2 regions of the Vibrio aphrogenes genome follow, and region 2 is predicted to be linked to the other one. Evidence: predicted binding sites of a transcription regulator. Region 2 holds the regulator's gene; the other holds the start of a gene.

Region 1 (10,617 bases), 640 kb from region 2:
GATTAGCCCTGATAGACCAATAATATCGACGTTTTCTTCTTTGGCGACTTTAAGGATTTTCTCGGTTGGCACCATCACGCCCAGATCGATGATTTCGTAGTTGTTACATTGCAAAACGACGCCAACAATGTTCTTACCAATGTCATGCACATCACCTTTTACCGTCGCCAATAAAATCTTACCGTTGGTTTGTCCAACTTGTTTTTCAGCATCAATATAAGGTTCGAGATAGGCCACCGCTTGCTTCATCACACGCGCCGATTTCACCACTTGCGGCAAGAACATTTTACCTTCACCGAATAAATCCCCGACTACGTTCATGCCATCCATCAACGGGCCTTCGATCACTTCTAAAGGCTTCGCTGCTTTTTGACGCGCTTCTTCTGTATCTTCAACAATAAATTCGGTAATGCCTTTGACTAAGGCGTGCTCTAGGCGTTTTTCTACTTCCCAAGTACGCCATTCCAACAAGGCGGGATCTTCGGCTTTGCCCACTCCATTGGCGCGATACTCTTCAGCGATATCCAGCAAACGCTCAGTACCATCTTCTCGACGGTTAAGCACCACATCTTCTACCGCTTCACGCAATTTATCGGGTACGTTATCGTAAATTTCTAATTGACCCGCGTTGACGATCCCCATATCCATGCCTTTCTTAAAGCAGTGATACAGGAATACCGCATGAATCGCTTCACGTACGTAGTTATTACCACGAAATGAGAACGACACATTCGACACGCCACCAGAAATCATGGCATAAGGTAGGTCTCGCTTGATATCTCCTACCGCTTCAATGAAATCAACCGCATAGTTATTATGCTCTTCAATGCCGGTAGCAATCGCAAAGATATTAGGGTCAAAAATAATGTCTTCGGGTGGGAAACCGATCTCATCTACTAAGATACGGTACGCTTTAGTACAGATTTCAGTTTTGCGTTCACGCGTATCAGCCTGACCAATTTCATCAAATGCCATCACAATCACAGCTGCGCCATAACGACGGATCAGCTTGGCTTGCTCGATGAATTTATCCACGCCTTCTTTCATCGAAATGGAGTTAACTATGCCTTTGCCTTGCACGCATTTCAGGCCAGCTTCAATCACCTCCCATTTGGAGGAGTCAACCATGATCGGCACTTTGGAAATTTCAGGCTCCGAGGCGCAGAGGTTTAAGAAACGCTCCATACAAGCTTTGGCATCGAGCATCCCTTCATCCATGTTGATATCGATGATCTGTGCGCCATTAGCCACTTGTTCACGCGCCACATCAAGCGCTTCATCGTATTCTTCTTCTACAATTAAACGCTTGAACTTAGCCGAGCCAGTGACGTTAGTACGTTCACCAACGTTCACAAAAAGCGAGTCTTGATCAATAGTTAGTGGCTCAAGACCTGACAAGCGACAGGCTTTTGGAAGCTCTGGCAATGCGCGCGGCTTAAGGCCATCAACCACGCGGGCCATTTGGCGAATATGCTCAGGCGTTGTACCACAACAACCACCGACCATATTTAAGAAACCACTTTGCGCCCATTCTTGAATGTGTTTGGCCATTTCACGCGGTTCAAGATCGTATTCACCAAAAGCATTCGGTAAACCTGCATTAGGGTGAGCGGAGACAAAACTTTCTGAAATGCGCGATAACTCTTCAACATATTGTCGTAATTCATCTGGCCCTAATGCACAGTTCAAACCAAAAGATAACGGTTCAACATGGCGCAAGGCATTATAGAAAGCTTCGGTTGTTTGACCGGATAAAGTTCGGCCTGAGGCATCGGTGATAGTACCTGAAATCATCACAGGTAATTTGTAGCCAATCTCATCAAACACACTTAATACCGCAAAGGCACATGCTTTGGCATTTAAGGTATCAAAGATAGTTTCGATCATGATGATATCAACTCCGCCCTCAATCAAGGCGCGTGTTGATTCAGAGTAAGCAAGTACTAACTCATCAAATGAGACATTGCGAAAACCTGGGTCATTAACATCAGGAGAAATCGAACAAGTGCGGTTCGTTGGCCCTAATACACCGGCGACAAAACGAGGTTTCTCTGGTGTTTTTGCAGTCCACTCTTGCGCCGCTTGTTTGGCAAGTTTGGCGGCAGCAAAGTTAATTTCCGCACTCAAACTTTGCATATCATAATCAGCCATCGCAATGGTGGTGGCATTAAAGGTATTGGTTTCGAGAATATCTGCGCCAGCGGCCAAATAATCCGAGTGGATTTGCTTGATGAGTTGCGGTTGAGTTAAGACCAATAAGTCATTATTACCTTTGAGATCACTATGCCAATCGGCAAAGCGTTCACCACGATAATCGGCTTCTTGTAACTGATGCGATTGGATCATGGTCCCCATCCCGCCATCAATTAATAAAATGCGTGATGCTAATAATGCTTCAATTTGATTTTTCACTTCATTACGATGAGTACTAGTGCTTCCAGCCACGATACAACCTCTTTCCTTATCTCTTTTGGACATCCTAGCATAGAAATCTAGACGTCTAAAATAACTTTTAATGCTACCAGATTCTCTTTTTTACCATGTATTTTGTCTCTCTTGCTCTAATCTTATAAAAAATGTATTGATATTTATAATGAAGCACATGAAAATTGCCGAATTACAAATTGTTACACTCAACCAAGGTTAAACTATGTCGGTTTATAACACGCTTTGCTTCTTATCGTTTGCTGCGATGCTGATAGCATTGATTAACAGTAAATTTGGTCGTTTACAGACAACGATCGCCATTACTGCAGGCGCAATGGTACTTTCACTTTTGATACTCATTGCCGGTCATAGCGGCTGGTTCAACTTAGTTGATATCGCGTCAAAGACTATGGCAGAGATAAACTTTGAAAACTTCCTATTAAATGGGATTTTAGGTTTCTTATTATTTGCCGGTGGTCTTGGGATCAAACTTCCTCATTTTTCTGATCAAAAATGGGAAATTGCCATACTGGCGTTTGTGGGAACATTATTCTCAACCTTCTTTATCGGTTTCAGCCTCTATTGGATCTGTAATGTGATTAATATTCACATTGATCTCATTTACTGCTTATTGTTTGGTGCATTGATTTCACCAACCGACCCCATCGCTGTATTGGCCATTGTTAAAAAATTAAAAGCTCCACAACGTATTTCGACTCAAATCGAAGGCGAATCTTTATTTAACGATGGTATTGGCTTAGTTATCTTCGTTACCATTTTTACAGTTGCCTTTGGTGGCCACGCTCCAACCTTTGGTAATGTGGTTTCTTTATTTATGCAAGAAGCCGTGGGCGGTATTGTTTATGGTTTTGTATTAGGGCTACTGTTCCATTACCTCATCAGCTCAACCAACGATCACTCAATGGAACTGCTGTTGATGATCTGTATTCCAACCGCAGGTTATGCGTTTGCTGAAACACTCGAGGTATCAGGCCCTCTCGCAATGGTGGTTGCGAGTATCATGATTGGTAACTGGACGCGCTATGTCGGGTTCTCTAAAGAAAGTACCGAACATATGGATCATTTCTGGGAGTTAATTGATGAATTCTTAAATGGCATCTTATTCCTATTAATTGGTATGTCATTATTGCTTTTTGAATTCCACTCAGAAGATTGGATTATGATGGCGATTGCGATTCCACTGGTATTGCTTGCCCGCTTCTTGAGCGTCTGGATCCCATTTATTGGCTTCAAACGTTTCCGCACCTACAATAAATGGTCGGTAAAAATCTTAACTTGGGGCGGCCTACGTGGCGGTCTAGCACTTGCAATGGCACTATCTATTCCACACGGTAAATACTTTGTGACGGCAGATCAAATTGATGTCAAAGAAATCATTATGGTAATGACTTATGCGGTAGTGGTGTTCTCGATTCTCATTCAAGGGTCAACCATCACTCCTATGATCAATAAAGCTAAGTTGGTACAAAAACAAATGGATGAGGCTCAGCAACTAAAAGCCAGTGCTGACACAGCACAAGCTGAAGATACACAGAAAAAAGAGGTTTAACCAGAGCTGCCAACCTAAAAGAAAAGCACCAAACACTCGCCCGAATCCTCTATTCTGATTCGGGCGTTTTTTATGCTGATAGCCCAAAGTTTTTTATGCTAATAGCCCCAAAAAAGCCCGACACATTTAAGTGCCGGGCTGCAATAGTATTTTTATCGATATTGATATTGATATTGATATGATTGAGCTGTCTTTGTGTAGCTTTATTTATCTTTGATAGCCCATCAAATCGATAGTGACATTACTTAATGGTAATGCGAGCAAATTTACGTTTACCAACTTGGTATACAGAGGTGCCCACTTGTGGGATCAATTTAGTATCTTCAATTTTCTCCCCATCCATTTTCGCCGCACCTTGACGAATCATACGCATCGCATCAGAAGTAGAAGCGACTAGACCCGCTTCTTTTAAAGCGTTCGTAATGGCAATTCCTGCTTCAAATTCAAATTCAGGCATTTCATCTGGGATTTGATTTTTCGCGAAACGGTTCACAAATTCTTGTTCTGCCGCTTCCGCATCTGCTTCAGAGTGGAAACGAGCAATGATTTCTTTAGCTAGCAGCACTTTAATGTCACGAGGGTTTTTACCCGCTTCAACATCTGCTTTAAATTGAGCTACTTCTTCTAATGGACGGAACGACAACAATTCGTAGTAACTCCACATCAAATCATCAGAGATTGACATGATTTTACCAAACATTTCACTTGGCGCTTCACTCACACCAATGTAGTTATGCGCTGATTTAGACATTTTTTTCTCACCGTCTAAACCCACTAATAATGGCATCATCAGAACGACTTGTGGTTTTTGACCATGGGCTTTTTGTAGCTCACGTCCCATCAATAAGTTGAACTTCTGATCAGTACCGCCTAGCTCCACGTCTGTTTCCATCGCAACAGAATCATAGCCTTGTAGTAACGGATACATAAACTCATGAATCGCAATAGGTTGGTTGCTGGCATAACGTTTTTTGAAATCATCACGCTCTAGCATACGGGCAACCGTTTGATTTGATGCTAAACGGATCATGCCTTCTGCGCCAAGATGTGATAACCACTCTGAGTTAAACTGAATAGTCGTTTTTTCTGGGTCTAGAATCTTAAAGACTTGCTTCTTATAGGTTTCAGCATTAGCCAGAACATCTTCACGAGTCAGTGGTGGACGGGTCGTATTTTTACCACTTGGATCACCAACCATACCGGTGAAGTCACCAATCAAAAACGTGACTTCATGACCAAGGTCTTGGAAAGTACGAAGTTTATTTAAAATAACCGTGTGGCCTAAATGAATATCAGGGGCAGTTGGATCGGCACCTAATTTAATTTTCAGCGGACGATTCTCTTTTAACTTTTCAATCAGTTCTTCTTCAGGGATAAGCTCATCAACACCACGTTTAATCTCAGCTAATGCAGCTTCAATACTCGACATTTAGGTTTTCTCCAACAATTCTGTAAAAATGTATAATCAGGACATAATACGCAATAGCGCTGTTTTTGGAAACCAGTTAGACTGGCACATCTCTTTTTCCAAGCAATTTATTGCCACAATAACAGAATAATTTTCAACAATGCGAGCATTCCTTAATCAATTACCGTTTTTTCATAAAGCATGGATAGCTTTTATTAGCGCTGTCACAGTTATGCTTGCTTTCTCTCTTCCTGACATGGAAGAACTCACCCGTAATGAGCCTCGTTTAACGGTTGGAAAACATTACCCACTCACGATTTCTGATGACATATTAACGCCCCAAGGGCCTCCCAAAGTATTTATCGACTGGGAAACCTATACGGTAAAATCGGGAGAAAGTACCGCCCTTTTATTTAATCGCATTGGTTTATCTGCCCAATTACTTTATCAGTTGGTTTCCAGTGATAAAGCAATTGAAAATCAATTATCTCGTCTTCGCCCAGGAGACAAATTGATTTTTGGATTTAATGAAGATCATGAATTTACTCAATTAATTCGCCCCATTTCTGCTTATGAATCATTTCGAATTTCAAAAGTAAAAGATAGCTTTCGCTCTCATATCGAGAAAAAAGAGATCAATACCCATTTAAACCATGCAGAGGCAACCATCACGTCAAGTTTTTGGAACGCCGGTGCTTCTTCCGGTTTAACTGCCAATCAAATTATGTCGTTAGCGGGTATTTTTGGCTGGGATATCGATTTTGCATTAGATATTCGCGCGGGCGACCATTTTGAAGTGTTGTTTGAAGAGCAATTTGTAGAAGGTCGCAATATTGGCGGCGGAAACATTATTGCCGCCGTCTTTAGTAACCAAGGTAGTACCTTCAAAGCTATATTAAATCCTGATGATGGCAATTATTACGACGAGAATGGTCGTGCAATGAAAAAAGCCTTTTTACGCTCACCCGTAGATTTTCGTCGAGTCAGTTCTAACTTTAACCCAACTCGTCGCCACCCAGTAACCGGAAAAGTCACAGCGCACCGTGGCACTGATTATGCGGCGCCAGTGGGAACACCGATTTGGGCCGCGGGTGATGGCATCGTAGATAAATCTGGCTATAACCAATTTAATGGTAACTATGTATTTATTCGTCATAGCAACACTTATATTACTAAGTATCTTCATTTACAAAAACGCTTAGTCAAAACGGGTCAACGTGTAAAACAAGGCGATACGATTGGCACATTAGGCGGAACCGGACGTGTCACAGGCCCACACTTACACTATGAGTTTCTCGTGAATGGGGTCCATAAAAATCCACGTACGGTCGATTTGCCTCAATCTAAATCCCTTTCAGGGCAGAAAAAACAAAAATTCATTCAATTTGCTAATCAACAATTAGCCAAATTGGAACGTTATGATAATCGTTTAATTGCCAATGAATAAACCAAGCTATTGATTGCTCAGTCTTTCTGTCTAGTTTCAGTCTGTCTAGTTGCAATCTGTCGAACTACAATCTGTCCAACGACACTGAAGACTTTAGGTTAGACATAAAAAAGGCCCAGTTAATTAAAAACTAACTGGGCCTTTATTATTTTTTGCACGCTACACGCTAAATGAAGCGCCGCAGCCACATGTCGTCGTGGCATTAGGGTTATTCACAAAGAAACGTGAGCCTTCTAATCCTTCGGTGTAATCGACAACGCCACCGATTAAATATTGTAAGCTCATCGGATCAACGACTAAAGTAACGCCTTGCTTCACAATGGTCATGTCACCGTCGTTGATATTTTCATCAAAAGTAAAACCATATTGAAATCCACTACAACCACCACCGGTGATATAAACACGTAATTTCAAATTTGGATTTTCTTCTTCTGAAATTAATGCTTTAACGCGAGATGCAGCAGTATCAGAAAAAGATAATGGTAATTGTTCATCGCTCATGACGACCTCTCTCATTAGCGTACTTACCAAGTAAAACTACTCAGTATCACGATTAGGTAGAATGCGCCGCTATCCAAAGCGCATTACAGATAGGGTGATTATCCAATACCTGACCTTATCGTTCAAGTATTCATCGTCACTTAGTAAATAAAACGATGAAAACTAACATTACTTCTCTGTTACAAGAAAAAAACGAGGAAACAAGTACAAATAGTGTCATCTAATATACAATACCGACACGAATTTAATCATTCACATAATGAATCTCTTCTGCCTAACTTATCTGGCCTACTGTCAATAAGCCGAGCAGCGAGTAAGTCGTCATACACTATTTAAGGATAGAGCATGAGTAAATCCTCAGAACTATACCAAAAAGCCCAACAAACCATTCCCGGTGGTGTTAACTCTCCCGTTCGAGCATTCAACGGTGTGGGAGGTGATCCTCTTTTTATCGAACGTGCTGATGGGCCATTAATTTTTGATGCCGATGGTAAAGCTTACATTGATTACGTCGGCTCTTGGGGCCCAATGATTTTAGGCCACAACAATAAAGCCGTTCGTAATGCTGTTATCAAAGCGGCAGAGCGTGGTTTAAGCTTTGGCGCACCGACCAAAACTGAAATCAAAATGGCGGAGCTGGTGTCTGAAATGGTGCCATCCATGGAACAATTACGCATGGTAAGCTCTGGTACGGAAGCAACAATGAGTGCGATTCGTCTTGCTCGTGGCTTTACTGGCCGAGATAAAATTCTAAAATTTGAAGGTTGCTACCACGGCCATGCCGATAGCCTACTGGTCAAGGCGGGATCTGGCGCATTAACTTTAGGTCAACCTAGCTCTCCGGGCGTTCCGGCTGATTTTGCTAAACACACCCTCACCGCAACTTTTAACGACCTTGAATCTGTCCGCGCTTTATTTGCAGCCAACCCAGAACAAATTGCTTGTATCATTGTTGAACCTGTCGCTGGTAACATGAACTGCATTCCACCTGTTGAAGGCTTTTTAGAAGGTCTACGTGAGATTTGTGACGAGCATAAAGCCCTATTGATTTTTGATGAAGTGATGACAGGGTTCCGTGTCGCTGAAGGTGGTGCGCAAGATTTTTATGATATCAAACCGGATTTAACCACTTTAGGTAAAATCATCGGTGGTGGTATGCCTGTTGGTGCCTTTGGTGGCCGTAAAGACGTGATGCAATATGTTGCGCCAACCGGACCTGTTTACCAAGCTGGTACGTTATCTGGTAACCCTATCGCTATGGCAGCTGGCCTTGCATGCTTGAAAGAGTTGCGCGGTGAAGAAAATGAAGCTCGTTTAGCTAAACGCACTAAGCAGTTAACTAAAGGCTTGAAGAAAGCGGCTGAAAAATATGACATTCCTTTTGCCGTCAACCGTGCCGGTGGTATGTTCGGTTTCTTCTTTACCGATAAAAAACACATTACTTGTTACCAAGACGTCACTCAATGTGATACTGAGCGCTTTAAACGTTTCTTCCATTTAATGCTAGAGCATGGTGTTTACTTAGCACCGTCAGCGTTTGAAGCCAGTTTTATGTCTTTAGCGCATTCCTCTCGCGAAATCGAAGCAACGATTGAAGCCGCTGAACGTAGCTTTGCTATTATGGCAAAAGAAAAATAACGATTATGGCAAAAGTGCTCTAATTGCAAACAAGCTCTAATAATTGCAAAAGAGTGATCATTGCACCAATCAACTCGCCCTACATTCCAATGGATTCTAGGGCGAGCCTTTTGTTTACCACTGCCAATTAAGCACCACGACTATCCCTAATAATATTGCCCCAATGGTAAACCATGGGATTTTTCTTTTGGATGTTTTCTCACAACCACATTTATTATCACAACAACCCATTACCTCTCCTTACTACTTCAATTTTATCCAGACCAATGCCGCTCATTCATCAAGAAATCAGCGATTGATTCGAGACTTGATTATCGCCATTATAGATACTCAATGACTTAACCTTCATTGAGCTTAGGTATTAATCATACGACCTTTATTTCATTAATAGATTCCATCGACAAGGAATATGTATGCCCTACAAATTTAAGATGACCGCCACGCACTGGGTGCTGATCATTGCGTTACTTGCCGCCGCTTATGCTTGTTATTTATTGATCACGCCATATCTAAATTCGATCATCATGGCATTTATTATTTCTTTATTATTAACACCCATTCATTCTCGCTTAAGCCAAACTTTACCCAAGCATAAGAATATTACTGCCTTATTATCGTGTTTATTATTAACCGTTGTGATTGTACTCCCTTTATTGGCAATTTTTGCTGCCATTGTTCAACAGGGGGCGCATTTATCTCAAACGGTTTACGCTTGGGCCACCAATGGAGGGATTCAAGAATTATTGGCTCATCCTTATGTTGTGAAAGGGCTCAACCTCATCAATCATTATTTACCCTTTGATCATGTCACTCCACAAGAAATAGCCCAAAGAGCCGCTAAATTCATCTCACAATTTGGGAGTATTTTGGTGTCAGTGAGCGCTGGCGTTTTAGGTGATGCGACTCATTTTATTATGAACTTCTTGTTAATGTTATTTGTTTTATTCTTCTTGCTTCGAGACCAAGAACGATTAATCAATAACATGCGACATATTTTACCGCTATCACGCAGCCAAGAAGATCGCTTACTCACAGAGATCGAACAAGTGTCAAAATCCGCTGTATTAGGGTCCTTTTTGACCGCAGTGGCACAAGGCTTTGTCGGGGGGTTAGCATTTTGGTTTGTCGGCTTACCAGGGCTATTTTTAGGGACCATGATTGGAGCTGCTTCTTTCATTCCCGTAGTCGGGACAGCCCTTGTCTGGGTACCTGCGGCAGGATATTTATTCTTAACCGGTGACATTACTTGGGCACTGTTTATCGTGGTATGGGGCATTGCCGTTATTGGTTCGATTGATAATTTATTACGTCCAATCTTAATGCAAGGTAGCGCGGGCATGGATACTCTGATGATCTTTTTTGCCTTACTAGGGGGCATTCAATTATTTGGCTTAATTGGTTTGATTTATGGGCCACTTATCTTTGCGATTACCATGGTGCTGTTTAAAATGTATGAAGAAGAATTCAAATCGTTTCTGAACATGCAAGACAACAGCTAGAAACGGCACTTTTCTTCGCTTTTCATCCGCCGCTACGGTGAATTAATTGGTATCTAGGCTTGATTATGAGAAAATCAGGCCTGTTTTATTTTTAGGTAGCCCTTCACATGACAACGTACACAGCACC
Region 2 (10,617 bases):
CCAAAGGAGGAAGGTTTTTTTGTTCAGGCTTACTCACGTCGAATGGTACATCGGCCCCTAGTAACAGCATGCCATCAGCTTGTTTGGTGAATACCAGATTGACAAAAGTGCTCTCACGCTTGAGTTGTTGATTGCTATCGCCCAATAAGACTAAATAATTGTGCTCGGCTGCCGTATCTTCAATGCCGCGAATGATTTCACTGAAATAAGGATCACATCTAATTCTGGCGCGTATTCACAGGCCATGACCAAAGGAGGAAGGTTTTTTTGTTCAGGCTTACTCACGTCGAATGGTACATCGGCCCCTAGTAACAGCATGCCATCAGCTTGTTTGGTGAATACCAGATTGACAAAAGTGCTCTCACGCTTGAGTTGTTGATTGCTATCGCCCAATAAGACTAAATAATTGTGCTCGGCTGCCGTATCTTCAATGCCGCGAATGATTTCACTGAAATAAGGATCACAGATATCCGGGACAATGACGATGATGGTTTTAGATTCATTTCTTCTTAAATTACGAGCTAAAGAATTGGGAGCGTAGCCGGATTCAAGTACGGCATCTTCCACGCGTTTACGTGTTGCACTGGAGACTTTTTCTGGATTCATCAGCGCACGGGAAACCGTTGCTGTTGACACTCCAGCGAGTTGGGCAACCTCCTTCATTGTCGCCATAAGTATTCCTCTCTATTTACTTTCCTACCCAAATGGGCAAATAAAAAAGCTTATTGATGAAATAAGCAAAAAAGAAAGATGTGGTCGCTTAGGTTCCGTGAATTAGAACCGGTTGGACTCACCTTAATTTAGGGCAATCACATCAAGCCAGTTAGGATGATGGTATCGATAACGACTGCTATACCCAAAATACGCCAAGGTATTATGTTATGAGGATATTTTATGTCCTTAATTTGATACTGAATAGCATTAGGTTAACAAATCCTACATGCTTTAAGTGATATGCGTCACATAGCAAGTTTTTGATTTATAGGCTTTATTGATTTAAGAGGGTATGCCCATGTTTAAACTAAGGTTAAAGACAAAAATAATAAGAAGATTCTTATCAATAATAGCCGACTTAGCTCAAGGTTAGACGACTAACTTAAATCTTGCGGCTCAACATCGAGGTTCCAACGAACTTTTTTGGCTAAAGGTAAAAGTTGAATGGCGGTTTTAGATGACAGTAATAGGCGTTGCATTTGACTACGAGTGCTTACTTGTAACATTAATTGCCAACGGAATTTGCCCGCTCTTTTGGCTAAAGGAGCCGGCATTGGGCCAAGTACTAAACATTGCTCATCGAATAAAGGGTGCGCCTCTAAGGTATAGCGAACCTGGCGTAAGAAGGCTTCAACATTGTCATTGTGGTTAGCTTCTGCACGGAAAAGGGTCAAAAAGCTGTACGGAGGTAACTGAGCCATTTTGCGTTCTGCTAAAGCGGTTTGAGCAAAGTGCTGATAATTTTTATGTAGCAAAGATTGTAATAGTGCGTGCTCGGGATGATGGGTTTGCAATAGCACTTCACCGGGTTTACTAGCGCGACCGGCACGTCCTGCCACTTGAATAAATAATTGGGCTAATCGTTCTGAAGCGCGAAAATCACTGCTATAAAGAGAACCATCGACATCTAAGAGCCCGACTAAGGTGACATTCGGAAAGTGGTGACCTTTCGCCAGCATTTGTGTGCCGATCAGAATTTGATATTCACCTGAGCGGATCGATTCTAATGCACTTTCTAAGCTGCCTTTACGACGAGTACTGTCCCGATCAATACGAATGGTTTTAAATTCAGGAAACAAGATCTCTAATTGTTTTTCTAACTGTTCGGTTCCTACTCCTACCGAAACCAGTTGAGTGGAGCCACAACCTTGGCATTGCTGAATTACCGGGCGTTGTGAACCACAATGATGGCAACGAATTTCTTGGTTCCCTTGATGATAGGTGTAATAGGCATCGCAGCGTTTGCATTCCGCGATCCAGCCACATTCATGACACATCAGTGCCGGAGAAAATCCACGGCGATTCAAAAAGAGCATCACCTGATTACCAGCATTTAAGTGACGGCGCATTTGTGCAATTAAAGGGGCGGATAACCCTCCTTCTAAATACAATCCTTTAATATCTAAGACATGATGTTTGGCTGCACTAGCATTACCCGCGCGTTGAGTTAGGCTGAGGTAATGGTATTTGCCACTTTGAGCATTGTGTAAGCTTTCTAACGCTGGCGTTGCTGAGCCTAACACCACCGGAATGTTTTCTTTATGGCCACGCATCACCGCCACATCACGAGCATGATAACGTAAACTATCTTGTTGTTTGTAGGAGGCGTCGTGTTCTTCATCTACGATGATAATGCCGAGATCAGCAAATGGCGTAAATAAGGATGAGCGAGTTCCAATAATAATACCGGCTTGACGTTCACGGGCGGCCAACCAAGCATTAAGCCTTTCGCTGTCATTTAAGCCTGAGTGCATCACTTCAATGGGAACATGAAAGCGGCGCTTAAATCGATTGATGGTTTGTGGGGTTAACCCAATTTCAGGTACTAACACCAAGGCTTGCTTGCCAGCGGCTAAGACTGGCTTGATTAAGTTTAAGTACACTTCGGTTTTACCAGAACCGGTCACACCGTCAATCAAATAACAGCCAAATCCTGATGCTTGATTGATGGTGGCAACTGCAATGGCTTGCTCGGCATTGAGTTGGGGTTTGTGTTGCTCATTTTCGATCAGGTTAGGCCACACAGTTTTTGCCGGTTGAGTATGTTTCATTTCAATCCAGCCTTTTTGCTGCAGCGCTTTTAAAGTGGCACTGCTAATGCCTTCATCGATCATTGCTTGATGAGGTAAAGAGGAAGACTCCAGCAAACGCACCACTTTTTCTTGTTGGTGCGCACGGCCAAATCCTTGGATTAATTTGTTTTTACCTGCTTCGGTAAGGTGCCAGGTTTTTAAGCTGGTAAAGTCCGCAGTTTTGCCTTTTTTTAATAAAGCCGGTAAGGCCATCGCCAAGGTTTCTCCAAGAGGGTATTGGTAAAACTGGCTGCACCATTGCAATAATTGATACAGCGGCGCCGGCCAAATCGGATGGGTATCGAGACTGGCTTTGATGGGTTTAAGTTGCTCTCGCGGAAAGTCTGAATGATCGACTATATTAATGACAATCCCAACCAGAGTTTGCCGCCCAAAAGGGACAGAGACACGGCCGCCAATAACCGGAAAAAGGTAATTAGGGATGAGATAATCGAAGCACTTATCTAAAGGAACCGGTAAGGCAACTTGAGCAATATTGGGCTGCATAAGCGAAGAGTGGGTCCTGTTTGCCGTGATAAAACCAATGGAAGGGTATGATAAAACAGCCCATATTGATATAAAACTGAAATATTGTAGAAAAAGAGAGCAAATGAGTTGATCGAAACCAGAGTATTCTCTATTATACTGCGCCTCTAACGATGTATATATCTACATCATTTTTTAGTAACTACGTATGGTGTCTGACCGCTCTTGTAGGTAACTCTTACAAGGGGATGATTCAGATAGCGATACGGACCAATAAAAGGTTTGTCCTATGAAAACTGGTATCCACCCAGAATACAAAGCTGTTAGCGCTAACTGCTCTTGTGGTAACACTTTTGAGTTCAACACAACTCTAGACAAAGAGTCAATCCACCTAGACGTATGTGACAAATGTCACCCATTCTACACTGGTAAGCAACGTATCGTAGATACAGGCGGCCGTGTTGATCGCTTCAACAAACGTTTTGGTGCACTTAGCAGCAAAAAATAATCGATCACTAAAACACTTTAGTGTGAGACCGAATTGGAAAGGGATGCTTAGGCGTCCCTTTTTTCTTATCTAAAATGCGCGACATTAACTACCAAGTTTTAATTTGATCCATTAAGATTGACACTTATCCCTCCGTATACATTTTAGGACTACAGCATAATGTCAGATGATCAGCAGCAAGATGACTTTCGTCAAAGAGCACTTAACTACCACGCTCAACCTACCGCCGGCAAAATCGCTATTGCTTTAACAAAGCCTGCCGATACCGCAGAAGACCTCGCCCTCGCTTATAGCCCAGGGGTAGCAGAACCGGTTCGTGAAATTGCCCTGAATCCTGATAATGCTTATAAGTACACTGCGAAAGGCAATACCGTTGCAGTGATCTCAAATGGTACGGCGATTTTAGGTTTAGGTAATTTAGGCCCCTTAGCCTCTAAGCCTGTAATGGAAGGTAAAGCGCTATTGTTCAAGCGTTTTGCCAATCTTGATTCAATTGATATTCAAGTAAAACATCGCACCATTGATGAATTTATTGATACGGTTGCCAATATTGCCGACACTTTTGGCGGTATTAATCTAGAAGATATTAAAGCTCCTGATTGTTTTGAAATTGAACGTCAGTTGATTGAACGTTGTGACATACCAGTTTTCCATGATGACCAGCATGGTACCGCTATCGTAACGGCAGCAGGTATGTTAAATGCCATTGAGTTACAAGGTAAAAAACTATCAGAATGTAAAATTGTTTGCTTAGGTGCTGGGGCGGCTGCGGTCGCTTGTATGGAGCTCTTGATCAAATGCGGCGCCTTACGTGAAAAGATTTATATGCTCGATCGTAAAGGCGTGATTCATACTCGTCGTGATGACTTGAACGAATACAAACAATTATTTGCCAATAATACGGATATGCGTACCTTAGAAGATGTGATTGAAGGTGCTGATTTATTCTTAGGTGTGTCAGGTCCAAATCTATTACCAGCTGAAGCGCTTGCCTTGATGGCGGATAAGCCGGTTGTTTTTGCTTGCTCTAACCCTGATCCTGAAATCAAACCTGAAATCGCGACCAAAGTGCGTAATGACTTGATCATGGGAACAGGGCGCAGCGATTATCCAAACCAAGTGAACAATGTGATTTGTTTCCCATTCATTTTCCGTGGAGCATTGGATGTGCGTGCCAGTGAAATTAATGATGAAATGAAGCTGGCTGCAGTTGAAGCGATTCGTCAACTAGCAAAACAAGAGGTTCCGGCGGAAGTATTAAAAGCAGCTGGCGTCGATCATCTAGAATTTGGCCCAGATTACATCATTCCAAAACCAATGGACCCACGTTTGCTCTCTGAAGTTGCGGGTGCTGTGGCTCGTGCCGCGGTTGAATCTGGCGTAGCACGTATTGAGTTGCCGGAAGAGTATAAGCGATAACGGAGCTCGAATTTCGTTTCTCGTTATTCGAAAAAGCAAAAGCCAGAACGTTGATTCGTTCTGGCTTTTTATTATGAGTAACTAAAAATTTATAGTGGTGAATTAAAACGAGAAAGAATATTCGAGAAACGAGCCACGAATATGCGAGACACGTTTTTAATCATCAAAATTTTCGAATTCAATCCCCATTTCCGTCATTAAACGTTTTACTTCCGTTGGGATATCATCAGGGCGGTCTTTACGTAGATCTTCATCTGTTGGTAAAGGTTGGCCGGTATAAGCATGCAAGAAGGCTTCACATAGCAACTCACTGTTGGTTGCGTGGCGTAAGTTATTGACCTGACGGCGAGTGCGTTCATCGGTCAAAATCTTCAGTACTTTTAAGGGAATTGAAACAGTGATTTTTTTGACTTGTTCACTTTTTTTTCCATGCTCTGCATACGGGCTAATGTATTCACCATTCCAATCTGCCATCACACACCTTCGTTATTGATTATTTAAAATTTGTGGCTGTGGGTAATTTTAGGTGCATTTACCGCCAAAAGTAAAGACACTTAGATGGCTAGAAGTCTTGACGTCCTGCTTTGGCAGCGATAAAGTTAACCTCTCTTTAGACACTGTGAGCCTGTAGAGTCAAATGATCGTAGACATCTTCATCGTCAGTGATGACTTATGCCTTGATTGATATGATTATTTTAAGAAATTCCCTAGGCAAAAATAGCGCTTTAATAGTATTTAAGTATAGTGTCTATATACATTGATTGAGCACGTAACGTAAGGAATACACCAATGAGTTCAAGAAAGCCCGCGACTGTCGCTGTTCGAACCGGAATTGAATCTGATAGCCAATTTCATGCCGTCGTTCCGCCAATTTACCTTTCGACCAATTATGGCTTTCCTGCTTTTGGTGAAGTGCCTCAATATGATTATACTCGCTCTGGTAACCCCAATCGTGGTTTGCTAGAACAAGCTCTGTCTGAATTAGAACAAGGCGCTGGTGCGGTTATTACTAATTGTGGCACTTCCGCTTTGAACTTATGGGTTTCGGCCTTTATCGGCCCCGATGACTTAATCATCGCTCCCCATGATTGTTATGGTGGGACTTACCGCTTGTTTAATACTCGGGCCCAAAAAGGAGATTTTAAGGTTCAGTTTGTTGATCAATCCAATCAAGCGGAATTTGATGCGGCGCTCGCTAACAAGCCGAAGTTAATCTTATTAGAAACCCCTTCCAATCCTTTAGTGCGAGTGGTGGATATCGCACAAGCTTGCGCAAAAGCCAAGCAAGTGGGCGCATTAGTGGCCGTAGATAACACCTTCTTGACACCGGTGTACCAAAAACCGTTAACCTTAGGGGCAGACTTTGTGGTGCATTCGACCACCAAGTACATTAATGGTCATTCCGATGTGATTGGTGGCGTCATCATTGCAAAAGAAGCCGAGCATGCTGAAACATTAGCCTGGTGGGGAAATTGCATTGGGGCAACGGGCACACCGTTTGATAGTTATATGACGCTTCGTGGCCTGAGAACCTTGCCAGCCCGGATGCGTGTTCATGAAGAAAGCGCCCAAACTTTACTGGCTTATCTTCAACAACAGCCTTTAGTAGGGACGATTTACCATCCGAGTTTACCGCAGCATCCTGGGCATGATATCGCCAAAGCTCAGCAAAGTGGTTTCGGCTCCATGCTCAGTTTTGAAATCAATGGCAGCATGGAACAACTCAAGACCTTCGTGGGTCAGTTACAACTATTTTCTCTAGCGGAGTCGTTAGGTGGAGTAGAAAGCTTAATGTGTCACCCTGCATCAATGACTCATCGAGCTATGTCAGATGAAGCACAAGCAGAAGCGGGGATTTCGCCGCTATTATTGCGTGTTTCTGTTGGATTAGAGGACAGTCAGGATTTAATCGCTGATTTAGAGCAAGCTTTCAAAAAAGCACAAGAGGTAGCGTAAATGACATCTGCTCGTCAGTTACACAAATTTGGTGGTAGTAGTTTGGCCAACCCAGAGTGCTACAAACGAGTCGCCAACATTTTAAAAGAATATTCATCTCCAGCCGATATTATCGTCGTCTCTGCGGCAGGCAGTACTACTAACCGTTTGATCGATTGGATCAGTGCGTTAGAAAAAGATGGTCGTATTGCACATGAAGTTTTACAGCAATTACGCCAGTTTCAAATTGGCTTGGTGGAAGAACTATTACCAGAAGAAAAAGCTCAGCCTTTGTTGGACTTATTGGTCGCAGAATTTACCGCATTAAGTGATATTCATGGTCCGATCAATGACGTTATGCGTGCGAGTATTTTAGGTCATGGTGAAGTCTGGTCATCTCGTTTATTAGCGGCGTTATTATGCCATTTAGATATGGAAGCGGCACAACTGGATTCTCGTGATTTTTTACGTGCAGAGCGAGGCGCACAGCCTGAAGTCGACCGCGGCCGTTCTTTACCATTATTAAAAGAAATTTTGGCGCAACATGGTAGTAAGCGTCGCCTAGTGATTACGGGTTTTATGGCGCGTAATGAAGTGGGCGAAACGGTCTTACTTGGGCGTAATGGTTCCGATTATTCGGCCACTGTGATTGGTGCACTAGCGGAAGCAAAACGCGTCACTATTTGGAGTGATGTGGCCGGAGTGTACAGCGCCGATCCACGTAAAGTCAGTGATGCTTGCTTATTGCCATTATTACGCTTAGATGAAGCCAGTGAATTGGCACGATTAGCCGCCCCAGTGTTGCATAGCCGTACATTGCAGCCGGTTGCACAAAGTGCCATGGATTTAAGCTTACGTTGTAGTTATCAACCTGAGTCTGGCTCGACACGCATCGAGCGCGTATTAGCTTCTGGGCGTGGTGCGAAAATCATTACTTCACTTGATGAAGTCTTACTCGTCCAAGTTAATTTTGGTTCAGGACATGATTTTGAGCGCCTAGAATCTGAATTATTGCGCACCTTAACTCGAGCTCAATTGCAGCCCTTGGCAACCTTATCTCAGCCAGACCAAGGCAGTGTGTCGTTGGCCTATACGGCAGAAATTGCCGCAGGAGCGTTAAGTTATCTGCAAGACACAGCCGTTGGCGCTGAAATCAAATTGCTGGAAGGCTACTCCATGGTCGCGGCAGTTGGCGCAGGCGTTTCTAATAATCCTAATCATTGTTATGGATTTTATCAGCAGCTTAAAAATGCCCCAGTTGAATTTATGTGCGAATCTGAATCCGGCTTAAGCTTGGTAGCGATTTTACGCAAAACCGATGTCGCTAAGCTGGTGGTCGGCATTCATAGCCAATTATTCCAAGCACAAAAACGTATCGCCATTGCTTTGTGTGGTAAAGGTAATATCGGCTCTAGTTGGTTGGAACTCTTTGCCGAGCAAAAATCAGAACTGGAAAAGCGTCGCGGCATGAGTTTTGATTTAGTGGCGGTGGTCGATAGTCAAACTTATTGGCTGGATTTAAAAGGCATCGATCCGACTCAAGCATTGACTCGTTTTAGCGATGAAGCCGTAGCAAATGATGGCAAAACTTGGTTACAGACACTAGCGCATCAAAGTGATTACCATGAAGTGGTGGTTATGGATGTGACGGCCAGTGAAGAGTTAGCAGGCCAATATGAACAGATTGCAGAGCTAGGGATGCATTTAATCTGTGCCAATAAAGTGGCTGGCTCAGCCTCCACTCAAGATTATCTACGCATCATGAATGCCTTTGAAAAAACTGGCCGTCATTGGTTGTATAACGCCACAGTTGGGGCTGGGTTGCCAGTCAACTACGCGATTCGTGACTTACGTAATAGTGGCGATCAAATCACGGCTGTTTCTGGTATTTTCTCAGGTACTCTATCTTGGCTATTCCAACAATTTGATGGCAGCATTCCTTTTCTTGAGCTGGTCGATCTAGCGTGGCAGCAAGGGTTAACCGAACCGGATCCTCGTTCGGATTTGGATGGTTCTGATGTGATGCGTAAATTAGTGATCGTGGCGCGAGAATCGGGATTAGAAATAGAGCCGGAAAACGTCAAGGTAGAAACGTTAGTGCCAGAAGAATTAAAAGATTTATCGATCGATGATTTTTTTGATAAAGGCAAAGTACTCAATGAGCTATTGTCAGAGCGTTTAGCTAAAGCACAGAAGCAAGATAAAGTGTTGCGCTATATCGCACGATTATCTCGTGACGGCAAAGCCACGGTTGGCGTTGAGGCCTTGTCACCTGAACATGCGTTAGCGAACTTATTACCGTGTGATAATGTTTTTGCTATCGAAAGTAAATGGTACAAAGATAATCCATTAGTGATTAAGGGGCCGGGGGCAGGGCGAGCTGTCACCGCCGGTGCCTTACAATCGGATTTAAATCGCCTCTCTAACTTGATATAACGCCAATCAATTGATGCCACTCTGCTTACCCTTCTGTGGTAACTGAGTGGCATTGTTGTATTTGAGAGCAACTCAACATTATCATGAAGAAAATTCATGTTTATAAGATTGACATTAGATCCTATTCAATACATTCTGTAGACATATAGACGTCTAAATGAAAGTGAGCGACAACCAGATAAGTCAAGGGTTGAGCCAAGGCGGGAATTAGTCGGACGAGGAAGCTCCGGCCGTATTTTATAATTTTAGGTAAGTGATTTTAGTGAGTGGCAGTGCCACAGGGAGTTGAACATGAGTTATTCACACGCAGGGCATATCGATGCACTAAACCACAATGTGGCTGATCTTGCTGGCAAAATTAATGTTTCTTTTGAGTTTTTCCCACCGAGCAGTGAGAAGATGGAAGAAACCTTATGGAATTCCATTCATCGTTTAAAAACCTTGCAACCTAAATTTGTCTCTGTGACTTATGGAGCAAACTCTGGTGAACGCGACCGTACTCACTCCATTATTAAAGAAATTAAAGATCAAACGGGCCTGATTGCGGCGCCTCATTTAACCTGTATTGATGCTTCACGTGATGAGTTAAAAGAGATTGCACAAGATTATTGGAATAATGGTATTCGCGATATCGTTGCATTACGAGGCGATTTACCTCCCGGTGGTGGCAAGCCAGACATGTACGCCGCCGATTTGGTGGCGCTGTTAAAAGGAGTGGCTGACTTTGATATTTCTGTCGCCGCTTACCCTGAAGTGCATCCTGAAGCCAAAAATGCCCAAGCGGATTTAATCAATTTAAAACGTAAAGTCGATGCCGGGGCAAACCGAGCGATTACGCAATTCTTTTTTGATGTCGAAAGTTATCTTCGCTTCCGTGACCGCTGCGTGACCGCTGGCATTGAAGTTGAAATTATTCCCGGCATTTTACCGGTATCGAACTACAAGCAAGCAAAGCGTTTTGCTGATATGACCAATGTGCGTATTCCAAGCTGGATGGCGAAACAATATGAAGGTTTGGATGACGACCCAGTGACACGTCAGATGGTC

The links. The regulator MetJ, encoded in region 2, represses methionine synthesis genes. The targets are predictions, from matches to a motif close to TTAGACNTNTANANGTCTAA.
Region 1: a site for MetJ is predicted at 2,485-2,504, ahead of metH (methionine synthase). Genes of this name have one in related genera too.

What each region holds. Positions count from the first base shown of each region.
Region 1 covers NZ_AP018689.1:2,056,147-2,066,763, forward strand. The annotation lists gene metH (methionine synthase) at 1-2,478, opposite strand, end outside; gene VCA1004_RS09405 (cation:proton antiporter) at 2,651-3,997, shown strand; gene tyrS (tyrosine--tRNA ligase) at 4,239-5,426, opposite strand; gene VCA1004_RS09415 (peptidoglycan DD-metalloendopeptidase family protein) at 5,566-6,852, shown strand; gene erpA (iron-sulfur cluster insertion protein ErpA) at 7,012-7,353, opposite strand; gene hemL (glutamate-1-semialdehyde 2,1-aminomutase) at 7,699-8,991, shown strand; gene VCA1004_RS09430 (AI-2E family transporter) at 9,405-10,490, shown strand; gene rsmC (16S rRNA (guanine(1207)-N(2))-methyltransferase RsmC) at 10,598-10,617, shown strand, end outside.
Region 2 covers NZ_AP018689.1:199,458-210,074, forward strand. The annotation lists partial or broken gene cytR (DNA-binding transcriptional regulator CytR) at 1-217, opposite strand, end outside; gene VCA1004_RS15265 (LacI family DNA-binding transcriptional regulator) at 151-672, opposite strand; gene priA (primosomal protein N') at 1,092-3,293, opposite strand; gene rpmE (50S ribosomal protein L31) at 3,562-3,780, shown strand; gene VCA1004_RS00970 (malic enzyme-like NAD(P)-binding protein) at 3,940-5,199, shown strand; gene metJ (met regulon transcriptional regulator MetJ) at 5,356-5,673, opposite strand; gene VCA1004_RS00980 (O-succinylhomoserine (thiol)-lyase) at 5,989-7,155, shown strand; gene VCA1004_RS00985 (bifunctional aspartate kinase/homoserine dehydrogenase II) at 7,156-9,570, shown strand; gene metF (methylenetetrahydrofolate reductase) at 9,862-10,617, shown strand, end outside.